2 regions of the Streptomyces sp. NPDC021224 genome follow, and region 1 is predicted to be linked to the other one. Evidence: riboswitches for the same ligand, from Rfam matches in the RefSeq annotation. Region 1 holds a riboswitch; the other holds the start of a gene.
The links. Region 1 has a riboswitch for cobalamin ahead of metE (5-methyltetrahydropteroyltriglutamate--homocysteine S-methyltransferase). Riboswitches for the same ligand answer to the same signal wherever they lie in the genome.

Region 1 (5,098 bases):
GGCAGGCCCGGGACGCGGGCACCCCGGTGATGCGGGCGATGGTGCTGGAATTCCCCGCCGACCCGGCCTGCGCCACCCTGGACCGGCAGTACATGCTGGGCGACGACCTGCTGGTCGCCCCGGTCTTCAGCGCGGACGGCACGGTGGAGTACTACGTCCCCGCGGGCAGTTGGACCAGCGTGCTGACCGGCGAGCGGATCGAGGGTCCTGGCTGGCGGCGCGAGACCCACCCGGTCGACACCCTGCCGCTGCTCGCCCGGCCCGGCGCGGTGATCCCCTTCGGGGCCTCCTCGGACGGGCCGGTGTCCGACTGGGCGGACGGGGTGACGCTGCGGGTATACGCCCCGGCGGACGGCGCCACCACCGTGACGCGGGTGCCCGCGCCCGACGGCTCGGCCCCGGTCGCCTTCACCGTCACCCGCGACGGGGACGGGATCGTCGTGGAGACCGGCAGCGCCCTGCCCTGGAACGTGCTGCTGGCCGGCGCCTCGACCCCCGGGCACGGCGAGCCGCACGCGCTCGGCACGCTGCACCGGTGCGCGGCCGGGACGGCGCGGCTGGCGGCGCCGCTCGGCTGAGGGACCCGCGCCGGGCACCGCCCGGTGAAGCGCTTCGACGTGCACCCCGCGGTGCCCGGGCCGCACGGGCCGGGCACCGCGGGGCCGGGGTCAGCCGTCCAGCTCGGCGCGGACCGTGCGGGCGGCGGCCACCAGGTTCTCCAGCGACGCGCGGGTCTCGGGCCAGCCGCGGGTCTTCAGACCGCAGTCCGGGTTGACCCACAGGCGCTCGGCGGGGATGGCCCTGAGCCCGGTGCGCAGCAGCCGGGCGGCCTCGTCGGCGCCGGGGACGCGCGGCGAGTGGATGTCGTAGACACCCGGTCCGGCCTCGCGCGGGTACCCGTGCGCGGCCAGCTCCCGGGCCACCTGCATGTGGGAGCGGGCCGCCTCCAGGCTGATGACGTCCGCGTCGAGGTCGTCGATGGCCTGGACGATGTCCCCGAACTCCGCGTAGCACATGTGCGTGTGGACCTGGGTGTCCGCGCGCACCCCGGCGGTGGTGAGCCGGAAGGCCTCGGTGGCCCAGGCCAGGTACGCCGGGCGGTCGGCGGACCGCAGCGGCAGCGTCTCGCGCAGCGCGGGCTCGTCCACCTGGATGACGGCGGTGCCCGCGGCCTCCAGGTCGGCGACCTCGTCGCGCAGGGCCAGGGCCACCTGCCGGGCGGTGTCGGCGAGCGGCTGGTCGTCGCGCACGAAGGACCAGGCGAGCATCGTGACGGGGCCGGTGAGCATGCCCTTGACCGGCCGGTCGGTGAGCGACTGGGCGTAGGACGTCCAGCGGACGGTCATGGGCTCGGGGCGGGAGATGTCACCGGCGAGGATCGGCGGCCGCACGTAGCGGGTGCCGTAGGACTGGACCCAGCCGTGCCGGGTGGCCAGGTAGCCGGTGAGCTGCTCGGCGAAGTACTGCACCATGTCGTTGCGCTCGGGCTCGCCGTGCACCAGGACGTCCAGGCCGGTCTTCTCCTGGAAGGTGATGACCTCGCGGACCGCGTCGCGCATCCGCTCCTCGTACCCGGCGGTGTCGATCCGCTTGCCGCGCAGGTCGGCGCGGGCGGCGCGCAGGTCGCCGGTCTGCGGGAAGGAGCCGATGGTCGTGGTGGGCAGCAGCGGCAGCCGCAGCCGGGCCCGCTGGGCGGCGGTGCGCTCGTCGTACGGCTGGGTCCGCCGGGTGTCGGCCTCGGTGACGGCCGCGGCCCGCGCCCGGACGGCCGGGTCGCGGGTGAGCGGGGACCGCGCGCGCGAGTCGAGCGCGGCGCGGTTGGCGGCCAGTTCGGCGGCGACGGCGTCCGTGCCGTGCGACAGGCCCGCGGCGAGGGTGGCGATCTCGGCGGTCTTCTGCCGGGCGAAGGCGAGCCAGGGCAGCACCCGCGGGTCGAGGTCGGCCTCGGCGGCGGCGTCGAGCGGCACGTGCAGCAGCGAGCAGGACGCGGCCACGTCGACCCGGTCGGCCAGGCCCAGCAGGGTGCCGAGGGTGGCGAGCGCCTTGCGCAGGTCGCAGGTCCAGATGTTGCGGCCGTCCACGACGCCCGCGACCAGGCGCTTGCCGGGCAGGCCGCCGACGGCCGCGAGGCCGTCCAGGTTGGTGGCTGCCGGGCCGGTGAAGTCCAGGGCCAGGCCCTCGACGGGGGCCTCGGCCAGCACCGGCAGGGCGTCGCCGAGCCGGTCGAAGTAGGAGGCGACCAGCAGCTGGGGGCGGTCGGTGAGGGAGCCCAGCGCGCGGTAGGCGCGGGCGGCGGCGTCCAGTTCGGCGGCGTCCCGGTCCTGGACGAGGGCGGGCTCGTCGAGCTGGACCCATGCGGCGCCCGCCGCGCGCAGGTCGGCGAGCACGGTGGCGTAGACGGGCAGCAGCCGGTCCAGCAGGCTCAGCGGCTCGAAGTCCGCGGGCGCGCCGGGCGCCGGCTTGGCCAGCAGCAGGTAGGTGACGGGGCCGACGAGCACCGGCCGCGGGGTCAGGCCCAGGGCCAGCGCCTCGCCGAACTCGGCGAGCTGCTTGGCCGGGTCGGCGGTGAAGACGGTGTCGGGCCCGAGTTCGGGCACCAGGTAGTGGTAGTTCGTGTCGAACCACTTCGTCATCTCCAGCGGCGCGACGTCCTGCGTGCCGCGGGCCATGGCGAAGTAGCCGTCGAGCGGGTCGGCGTCGACCGCGGAGCGGTGCCGCGCGGGGATCGCGCCGACCATGACGCTGGTGTCGAGGACGTGGTCGTAGAGCGAGAAGTCGCCGGTGGGCACCTCGTCGACGCCGGCCTCGGACAGCTGCCGCCAGTTCGCCCGGCGCAGTTCCGCCGCGGTACCGCCGAGCGTCTCGGCGCTGACGCGGCCCTTCCAGTAGCCCTCGACGGCCTTCTTCAGTTCCCGGTCGGCACCCTGGCGGGGGTAGCCGTACACGGTGGCCCGTGCTGCCGCGGCTGCGGGCTTGGTTGTCACGGAGATCTCCTTCACGAGATGGATCCCTGAGATCCCGGCGACGGGACGGGGGCGTGAAGGGTGGCGCAGCCGGGCGGTCCCGGAGTTCCCCCCGAAAGGGGTACGTCCGCCCGCCGTTTGTCTGTCGCCGACCCGCCCTCGAGGTCACCGGGATGTCCGTACGCGATCGGTCGCGTACGGGCAACGGGCAGGTCTTCGGACTCGCGGGCACTCTGCCGGGAGGCAGTTGTCCTACTGGCCGTCGCTTCCCAGGTCCGCGGCCCGGACCCAGTGCGTATGACGGCGGTCGTTCCCACTCACCGCTGCGGGGCAGTCCCGGATTCCCACCGGGTTCCCTCTTGCGACGCGCCTGCCTGGCGGGCAGGGCGAACCAGTTGCACCTCCCAGCCTAGAACGCCGGACAACTTCCGGCTGCCGTTGTCCACAACCCGGAGCGATGTCATATTAAGGTTAGGCTTACCTAAATAACGAGGAGGACGTGTGACCAGGACCGCCGACCGGTGCGAGCCCTCCGCCGCGGAGCGCGTACGCAGCATCCTGACGGCCGCGGGCTCCGCCGCCGTCACGGCCAACGGCGCGCACGAGGACTTCCTGACCGGGGTGGACGCCGACCTCGACGGCGGGACCCTGCTGCTGACCGTCCCCGTGGACAGCGGCGCCGCCGCCGAGGCCTCCCGCGGCCCGGCGGTCGGCATCCCCGCGGTGCTGGAGTGGACGGACCTCGCGCCCGTTCCGGTACGCGACCGGGTCCGCGCCCAGGTACGGATCACCGCCCGGCTGCCCTTTCCGCACCCGCTGACCGGGCCCGACGAACTGGGCCACCACATCCACGCCCTGCTCACCCGCGCCTTCCACGAGCGGCACCACACCCGGTACGGCCGTCGGCGCCGGTGACCGGACGCCGCTACCCACCGGCCGCGCGGTCGGCGAGGATCTCGCGGGCGGCACGGGCACCGGAGGCGAGGGCGCCCTGCACGGAGCCGGTGGCGCGGTGGTCGCCGCAGACGTGCACACCGGGGGAGTGGCGCGTGCTCCGGGAGAGCGGCCAGGGCGGCGGCATCGCCGGCAGCGCCTCCGGCACCGGGTAGACGGCCACCGGCTCCCAGCCGCCGGTGTCCGTCCCGTACAGCTCGGCAAGCACGCCGCGCACCCGCGCCTCCCGCTCCTCGGGGGCGTCCGCGCCCAGCACCGAGGTGGCCACCAGCGCCCGCCCGCGCGGCGCGTACGACGGCGCGACCTCGCTGATCACCACCGTGTTGAGCACCCGCCGCGCACTGTCCACGACCAGCGTGGGTTCGGCCAGCGGCGGCCGCGGGACGGCGTGGTAGTACGTGGTGACCGCGCGCACCGGCGGCACGGCGAGTCCCGGCAGCAGCTCCGCCGCGGCCCCCGGCCCGGTCGCGACGACCACCGTGCGGGCCGACTGCTCGCTGCCGTAGGCGGTCAGCACCCCCGTACCGGTCAGCCGCTCCACCGGGACGCCCAGCTCCACCGTGCCGTCGGGCAGGTCCGCGGCGAGCTGCTCGGGCACGGCGGCGACGCCGCGCGCGGGCAGGCACAGCCTCCCGCGCATCATCGAGCGCCACACCAGGTGGAAGTAGCGGCTGGAGGTCTCAAGGTCGTCCTCCAGGAACACGCCCGACAGGAACGGCCGCAGCAGACGTTCCACCATCTCCTCGCCGATCGCGGCGTCGGCGAGCGCGGTCCTGGTCGTACGGTCCGGCGCCCGCCGGAGCATCCGCGGCGGGGTGAGCAGATCGCGCGCGCACAGCATCACCAGCGCGGACACGTCCCGCAGCGAGCCGAGCCGGCCCGGCAGCAGGTCGGCGGCCTGCCGCGGGGCGCGGGTCGGATCGGCGAAGCGCAGCGTGCCGCGCGGGGTGTGCACCAGGAAGCCGGGGCCGAACGGCCGCGGGTCCAGCTCGCCCACCCGCAGCCGACGGCGCAGCTGCGGGTAGGACGGGTTGACCACCTGGAAGCCGCGGTCGAGGCGGAAGCCGTCCCGCACGTCGGTGCGCATCCGGCCGCCGACGCCGTCCGACGCCTCCAGCACCCGCACCCGCAGCCCCGCGGCCACCAGGTCCTGCGCGCACGCCAGCCCCGCGAGCCCGGCG
Region 2 (5,098 bases), on a different contig from region 1:
GAGAGCTTGCCGTGCACGATGTCGTACAGCAGCGTGTCGCCGGCGTTCAGGTCGCTGCCGGCCTTCCACGGGTCGGGGTCGTCGGCCGGCTCGTCGGTCGCCTTGGGGTCGCACGTGACGGCGCCCTGGACCTGCGTCCAGGCGGTCAGCGGCCAGCCGTCCTTGTAGTTGGTGTAGTACGGCGTCGCGCTCGTCGCGGACTTGATCGCCCGCAGGTCGGCCAGGAACGCGTCGGGCGTCTTCGGCCAGTCGGTGATCCCGGCCTGCTGCCACACGGTCTTGTTGTAGACGAAGCCGTCGGCGTTGGCGAAGTTGGCGATGCCGTAGACCTTGCCGCCGACGGTGGCCTTCTCGGTGAAGGTGTACTTCTTGCCCAGCTCCTCCGCCGTGCCGAGCGACGCGAAGAACTTCGGGTAGTCGGCGGTCTTGACGGCCGCCGGGATCATGAGCACGTCGCCGTAGTTCGACGTGTTCATACGGATCTTGACCTCGCCCTCGTAGTCCGTGATCCCCTCGAAGGTGACATGGACCTTGGGGTAGATCTTGTTGAACTGCGCGGCGTACTTCTTCATCGTGCCGTCCTGCACCAGGTCGGTGCGCTGGGTCAGGACCTTGACGTCCCCGGTGACCTTGGACGGATCGGTCGGCGAGGCGGCCGACTCGCCGCCGGACGACGAGCCTCCGCCACCGCAGGCCGTGGCCAGCAGCGCCATCACGGCGACCAGCGAACCGGCGAGTGCTGTGCGCTTCATCTGCTCCCTCTCCGTTTCCACGACGTCCGACCGAGTCCAGCGGGACGACGGCAACTTAAGCGATTCAGTTGCAGAACGACCGCACTATTGCATTGGGTTGTTGGCCGGTAAAGACGCTGATTCCGCGCTGATGCTCAACCGTTACATATCGATTCGGTGCCAACACCCGCCGGTGCTGGGGTAGGTTGGGCGCCGACCGGCGGCGAGGCCGCCGGCACGCGCCACGACTGGCAGGGGAGGTGGGACCGATCACCGCGCGTACGCACCGCACGTTCCCGCCGTCCGGCCGCGGCCCCGGGGCTTCCTGACCGGGTCCGCCGGCCGCCGCACCCGCCGAGAGGCCGCCATGCCGCACACCCCGGAATTCGCCGGACCCCTGTCCGTACCTCCCGTCCTTCCCGTACCGGGATCCGCGCCGGAATCCGGTACGGAATCCGCGCACGCCGCCGTCACCGCCCGCCTCAGGGCCGCGGGCTGCGTCTTCGCCGAGGACGAGGCCCGCATCATCCTGGACACCGCCGCCACCCCCGCCGAGGCCGCCGCGATGACCGCCGCGCGCGCCGCCGGGCGGCCGCTGGAACACGTCGTCGGCTGGGCCGAGTTCTGCGGTCTGCGGATCGAGGTCGGCGAAGGGGTGTTCGTGCCGCGGCGGCGCACCGAACTGCTGGTGCGCGAGGCCGTCGCGCTCGGCCGCGCCGCGTGCGCCGCGCGCGGGCGGTCGGTCGTGGTCGACCTGTGCTGCGGCTCCGGTGCGGTCGGCGCCGCACTCGCCGCGGCCCTGGGGCGTACCGAACTGCACGCCGCCGACCTCGACCCGGCCGCCGTCGCCTGCGCGGCGCGCAACGTCGCCGCCGTCGGCGGCCGGGTGCACCGCGGCGACCTGTTCGCGGCGCTGCCCGCGGCGCTGCGCGGCACGGTCGACGTGCTGGCCGCCAACGTGCCCTACGTGCCCACCGGCGCGGTCGCCCTGCTGCCGTCCGAGGCCCGCGACCACGAGGCCCGGCTCGCCCTCGACGGCGGGCCCGACGGCCTGGACGTGCTGCGCCGGGTCGCCGCGGAGGCCGCGCGATGGCTCGCCCCCGGCGGCTCCGTCCTGGTCGAGGCGGGCGAGCGGCAGGCAGCCGCGGCCGCCTGCGTCCTCACCGGCGGCGGCCTGTCGGCCCGTACCGTCACCGACGACGACCTCGGCGCGACGGTCCTCGTCGGCACCCGCCCCGCGTCCTAGACGGCGAAGGCCCGTACCCCCGCGCGAGGGGGTACGGGCCTTCGCCGTGACGGTGTGCGGGTCAGTCCGGCTGCTCGGCGGTGCGCAGCCCCGAGGACCACTTCTCCTCGATGTTGCCGAACTTCCACACCGCCACCGCGACCGCCCAGGTGGCGAAGAAGAGCCCGACGATCACGTAGCCGACGATGTTGAGGTCCAGGCCGCCGATCCAGTCCCAGAAGGCGCCGTGCAGACCGGCCTTGTCGCTGACCAGGCCCAGCAGTTCCACGGTGCCGATGATGAGGGCCACCGCGACCGACAGGCCGGTGATGGTGAGGTTGTAGTAGACCTTGCGGACCGGCTTGGAGAAGGCCCACTCGTAGGCGAAGTTCATGAACGAGCCGTCGATCGTGTCCAGCAGGCACATGCCCGCCGCGAAGAGCACCGGCAGGCACAGGATCGCGTACCACGGCAGGCCCGAGGCGGCGCCGGACCCGGCCAGCACCAGCAGGGCGATCTCGGTCGCGGTGTCGAAGCCCAGGCCGAAAAGCAGCCCCAGCGGGTACATCTGCCAGGGCTTGGTGATCGACTTCATCACCCGGCCGAGCAGCCGGTTCATGAACCCGCGGTTGTTCAGGTGCTCTTCGAGCGCCGCCTCGTCGAAGTGCCCGCCGCGCATCTGCCGGAAGACCTTCCAGATCCCGGCCAGGATCAGCAGGTTGATGATCGCGATGGCGTAGAGGAAGGTGCCGGACACGGTCGTGCCGATCCAGCCGGTGACGGTGTGCAGCTGCGAGTCGTCGTTCTGGACCGGGTCGGAGAGCGACTTGATGCCCAGCGACAGCAGTACGGCCAGTCCGAAGACGATGCTGGAGTGGCCCAGCGAGAACCAGAAGCCCACCGACAGCGGGCGCTTGCCCTCGTGCATGAGCTTGCGGGTGGTGTTGTCGATCGCCGCGATGTGGTCGGCGTCGAAGGCGTGCCGCATGCCGAGGGTGTACGCGGTCACGCCGATGCCGATGCCGAAGGACTTGGTGCCGACGCTGTAGTGCTCCGGCGCCACGATCGCCACCAGGGTGAACCAGCCGATCACATGGAGCGCGACGATGAACGCCGCCATGCCGCCGAGCCGGGTCCACTCCGCCCGGGTCATCGAGCTCCTCATCCGTCGCAGGCGCGATCCGGCAGGTGCCGGGGCCTCGGTGGTGCTGCTCATTCCTTCGTCCTCCGGGGAGCGGCCGGTGTGTCGCTAACCGCATCAGCGTACTAGTTGCGAACGATGTGCAATAGGCCGCCCGGCCCCCGGAGAGCTTGATCACATCGGCGGAACCCCTGGTGATCGCCGGTTCGCCCTGATTGACGCATGACAGAACGGAGCCCTACGCTCACCGGGTAAGTGATGACATGGGGAAGCCGGTGAGACTCCGGCACGGTCGCGCCACTGTGATCCCGCCGCCTTCGGGCGAGACGGGAAGTCAGATACCCGCTCATCACGACGCCCAGCAGACCAGGGACGCACGATCCCCGAAGGAGGGCTCATCTTGAGCAGCATTTCCCCCGCCCGCCCCGCCGCCACACCGGTCGTCCTGCCGGTCACCAAGGCTGCGGTCTGGCTCGTCGGCGCCACCGTCCTCGCACTGCTCGCCTACTACTTCATCGGCGTCGACCAGGGCGCCGTCTCCGTGTTCGGCAAGGACATGCACATCCACGAGTTCGTCCACGACGCCCGGCACTTCCTCGGCTTCCCCTGCCACTGACGGCAGCGGGCCCGCCCGCAAGCCCCCGCGTCCCCTGTCCCCCTTCACAACGGACAACTCGACATGGAAAAGAAACTCGTGCTGCGCGGCGTCCTCGCCGGCGCAGTCGCCGGGCTGCTCGCCTTCGTCTTCGCCCGCATCTTCGCCGAGCCGTACATCAGCAAGGCCATCGACTACGAGAGCGGCCGCGACGCCGCGCAGACCGCCCTCGACAAGGCCGCCGGGATCGCCCCCGAGGCCGCGGGCTCCGACCTGTTCAGCCGCACCGTCCAGGCGGACGTCGGCATCGGCGTCGGCATGGTCGTCTTCGGCATGGCCATGGGCGCGCTCCTCGCCGTCGCCTACACCGTCTGCCTCGGCCGGGTCGGCGGGCTGCGCGCCCGCAACCTCGCCCTGCTCGTCGCGGGCGGCGGCTTCCTCGGCATGTACCTGGTGCCGTTCCTCAAGTACCCGGCCAACCCGCCGGCCATCGGCCACGAGGAGACGATCAGGGCCCGCAGCGGCCTCTACCTGATCATGGTGGTGTGCTCGGTCGCCTTCCTCGTCGGCGCCGTCTGGCTGGGCCGCCGGCTCCAGGCGCGCTTCGGCAACTGGAACGCCACACTGCTGGCCGGTGCCGCGTTCGTCGTCGCCATCGGCGCGGTCATGCTGCTCCTGCCCTCGCTCGGACACCTGGGCTGGAACAAGGAGCACTACGGCGACCACGCCACCGAGACACCCCAGCCGCTCACCGACCCCAAGGGCGACATCGTCTTCCCCGGCTTCCCCGCCGACGTGCTGTTCGCCTTCCGCTTCTACTCCGTGGGCGCGCAACTCCTGCTGTGGTCCGCGCTCGGCCTGGTCTTCGCACCGCTCGCCGAACGCGTCCTGCGCCCCGCGACGGCAGCCGCGCCCGCCCGCGGGACGGCGCCGTCCCCCGCATGACAGCGCACGTACCGGGAACGGGGGACCAGGGCGCGGTGATCGACGAGATCACCGCGCTCGGGCCCTTCTTCGCGTTCACGACACACCCGGACCCGGCGGCGGACCCGGACCGCGCGGCGCCCGGCCCGGCGGTCGGCGCCGGGTCCGGCGAACCGGTGTGGCAGGCCCTCGACGGGCCCGCCGTCGCCGCCCGGGCCGAGGCCGTCCGGGCGTGGCTGGCCGCCGCGAGCGGGCGGCCGCCCGACGCCGTCGAGGCCCGCGTCGGCGCGTCCGTCGCCCACCTCGGCCTCGCCGCCCGCCTGGTGTCACCCGCCCTGGCCGCCGCCGTCCTGCACGGCGTGCTCCTGGACCACCGGCTCGCCGCCGTCCGCTGGCAGCCCGTCCTCGGCGGCCCCGCGCCCCTGTCGCTGCCCGCCGCTGCGCTGCGCGGCCCCGCCCTGCCGCCCGCGCCGCTCGCCGAC

Region 2: it holds a riboswitch for cobalamin, as region 1 does, so the genes downstream of both, ACH4PY_RS30555 (CbtB-domain containing protein) here and metE (5-methyltetrahydropteroyltriglutamate--homocysteine S-methyltransferase) in region 1, are expected to answer to the same signal.

The regions. Positions count from the first base shown of each region.
Region 1 covers NZ_JBIRPW010000016.1:132,056-137,153, forward strand. The annotation lists gene yicI (alpha-xylosidase) at 1-578, shown strand, start outside; gene metE (5-methyltetrahydropteroyltriglutamate--homocysteine S-methyltransferase) at 669-2,984, opposite strand; cobalamin riboswitch at 3,153-3,374, opposite strand; gene ACH4PY_RS30050 (hypothetical protein) at 3,465-3,878, shown strand; gene ACH4PY_RS30055 (NAD(P)/FAD-dependent oxidoreductase) at 3,889-5,098, opposite strand, start outside.
Region 2 covers NZ_JBIRPW010000017.1:45,373-50,470, reverse strand. The annotation lists gene ACH4PY_RS30570 (ABC transporter substrate-binding protein) at 1-752, opposite strand, end outside; gene ACH4PY_RS30565 (putative protein N(5)-glutamine methyltransferase) at 1,099-1,977, shown strand; gene ACH4PY_RS30560 (HoxN/HupN/NixA family nickel/cobalt transporter) at 2,039-3,109, opposite strand; cobalamin riboswitch at 3,321-3,462, shown strand; gene ACH4PY_RS30555 (CbtB-domain containing protein) at 3,498-3,713, shown strand; gene ACH4PY_RS30550 (CbtA family protein) at 3,777-4,637, shown strand; gene ACH4PY_RS30545 (hypothetical protein) at 4,634-5,098, shown strand, end outside.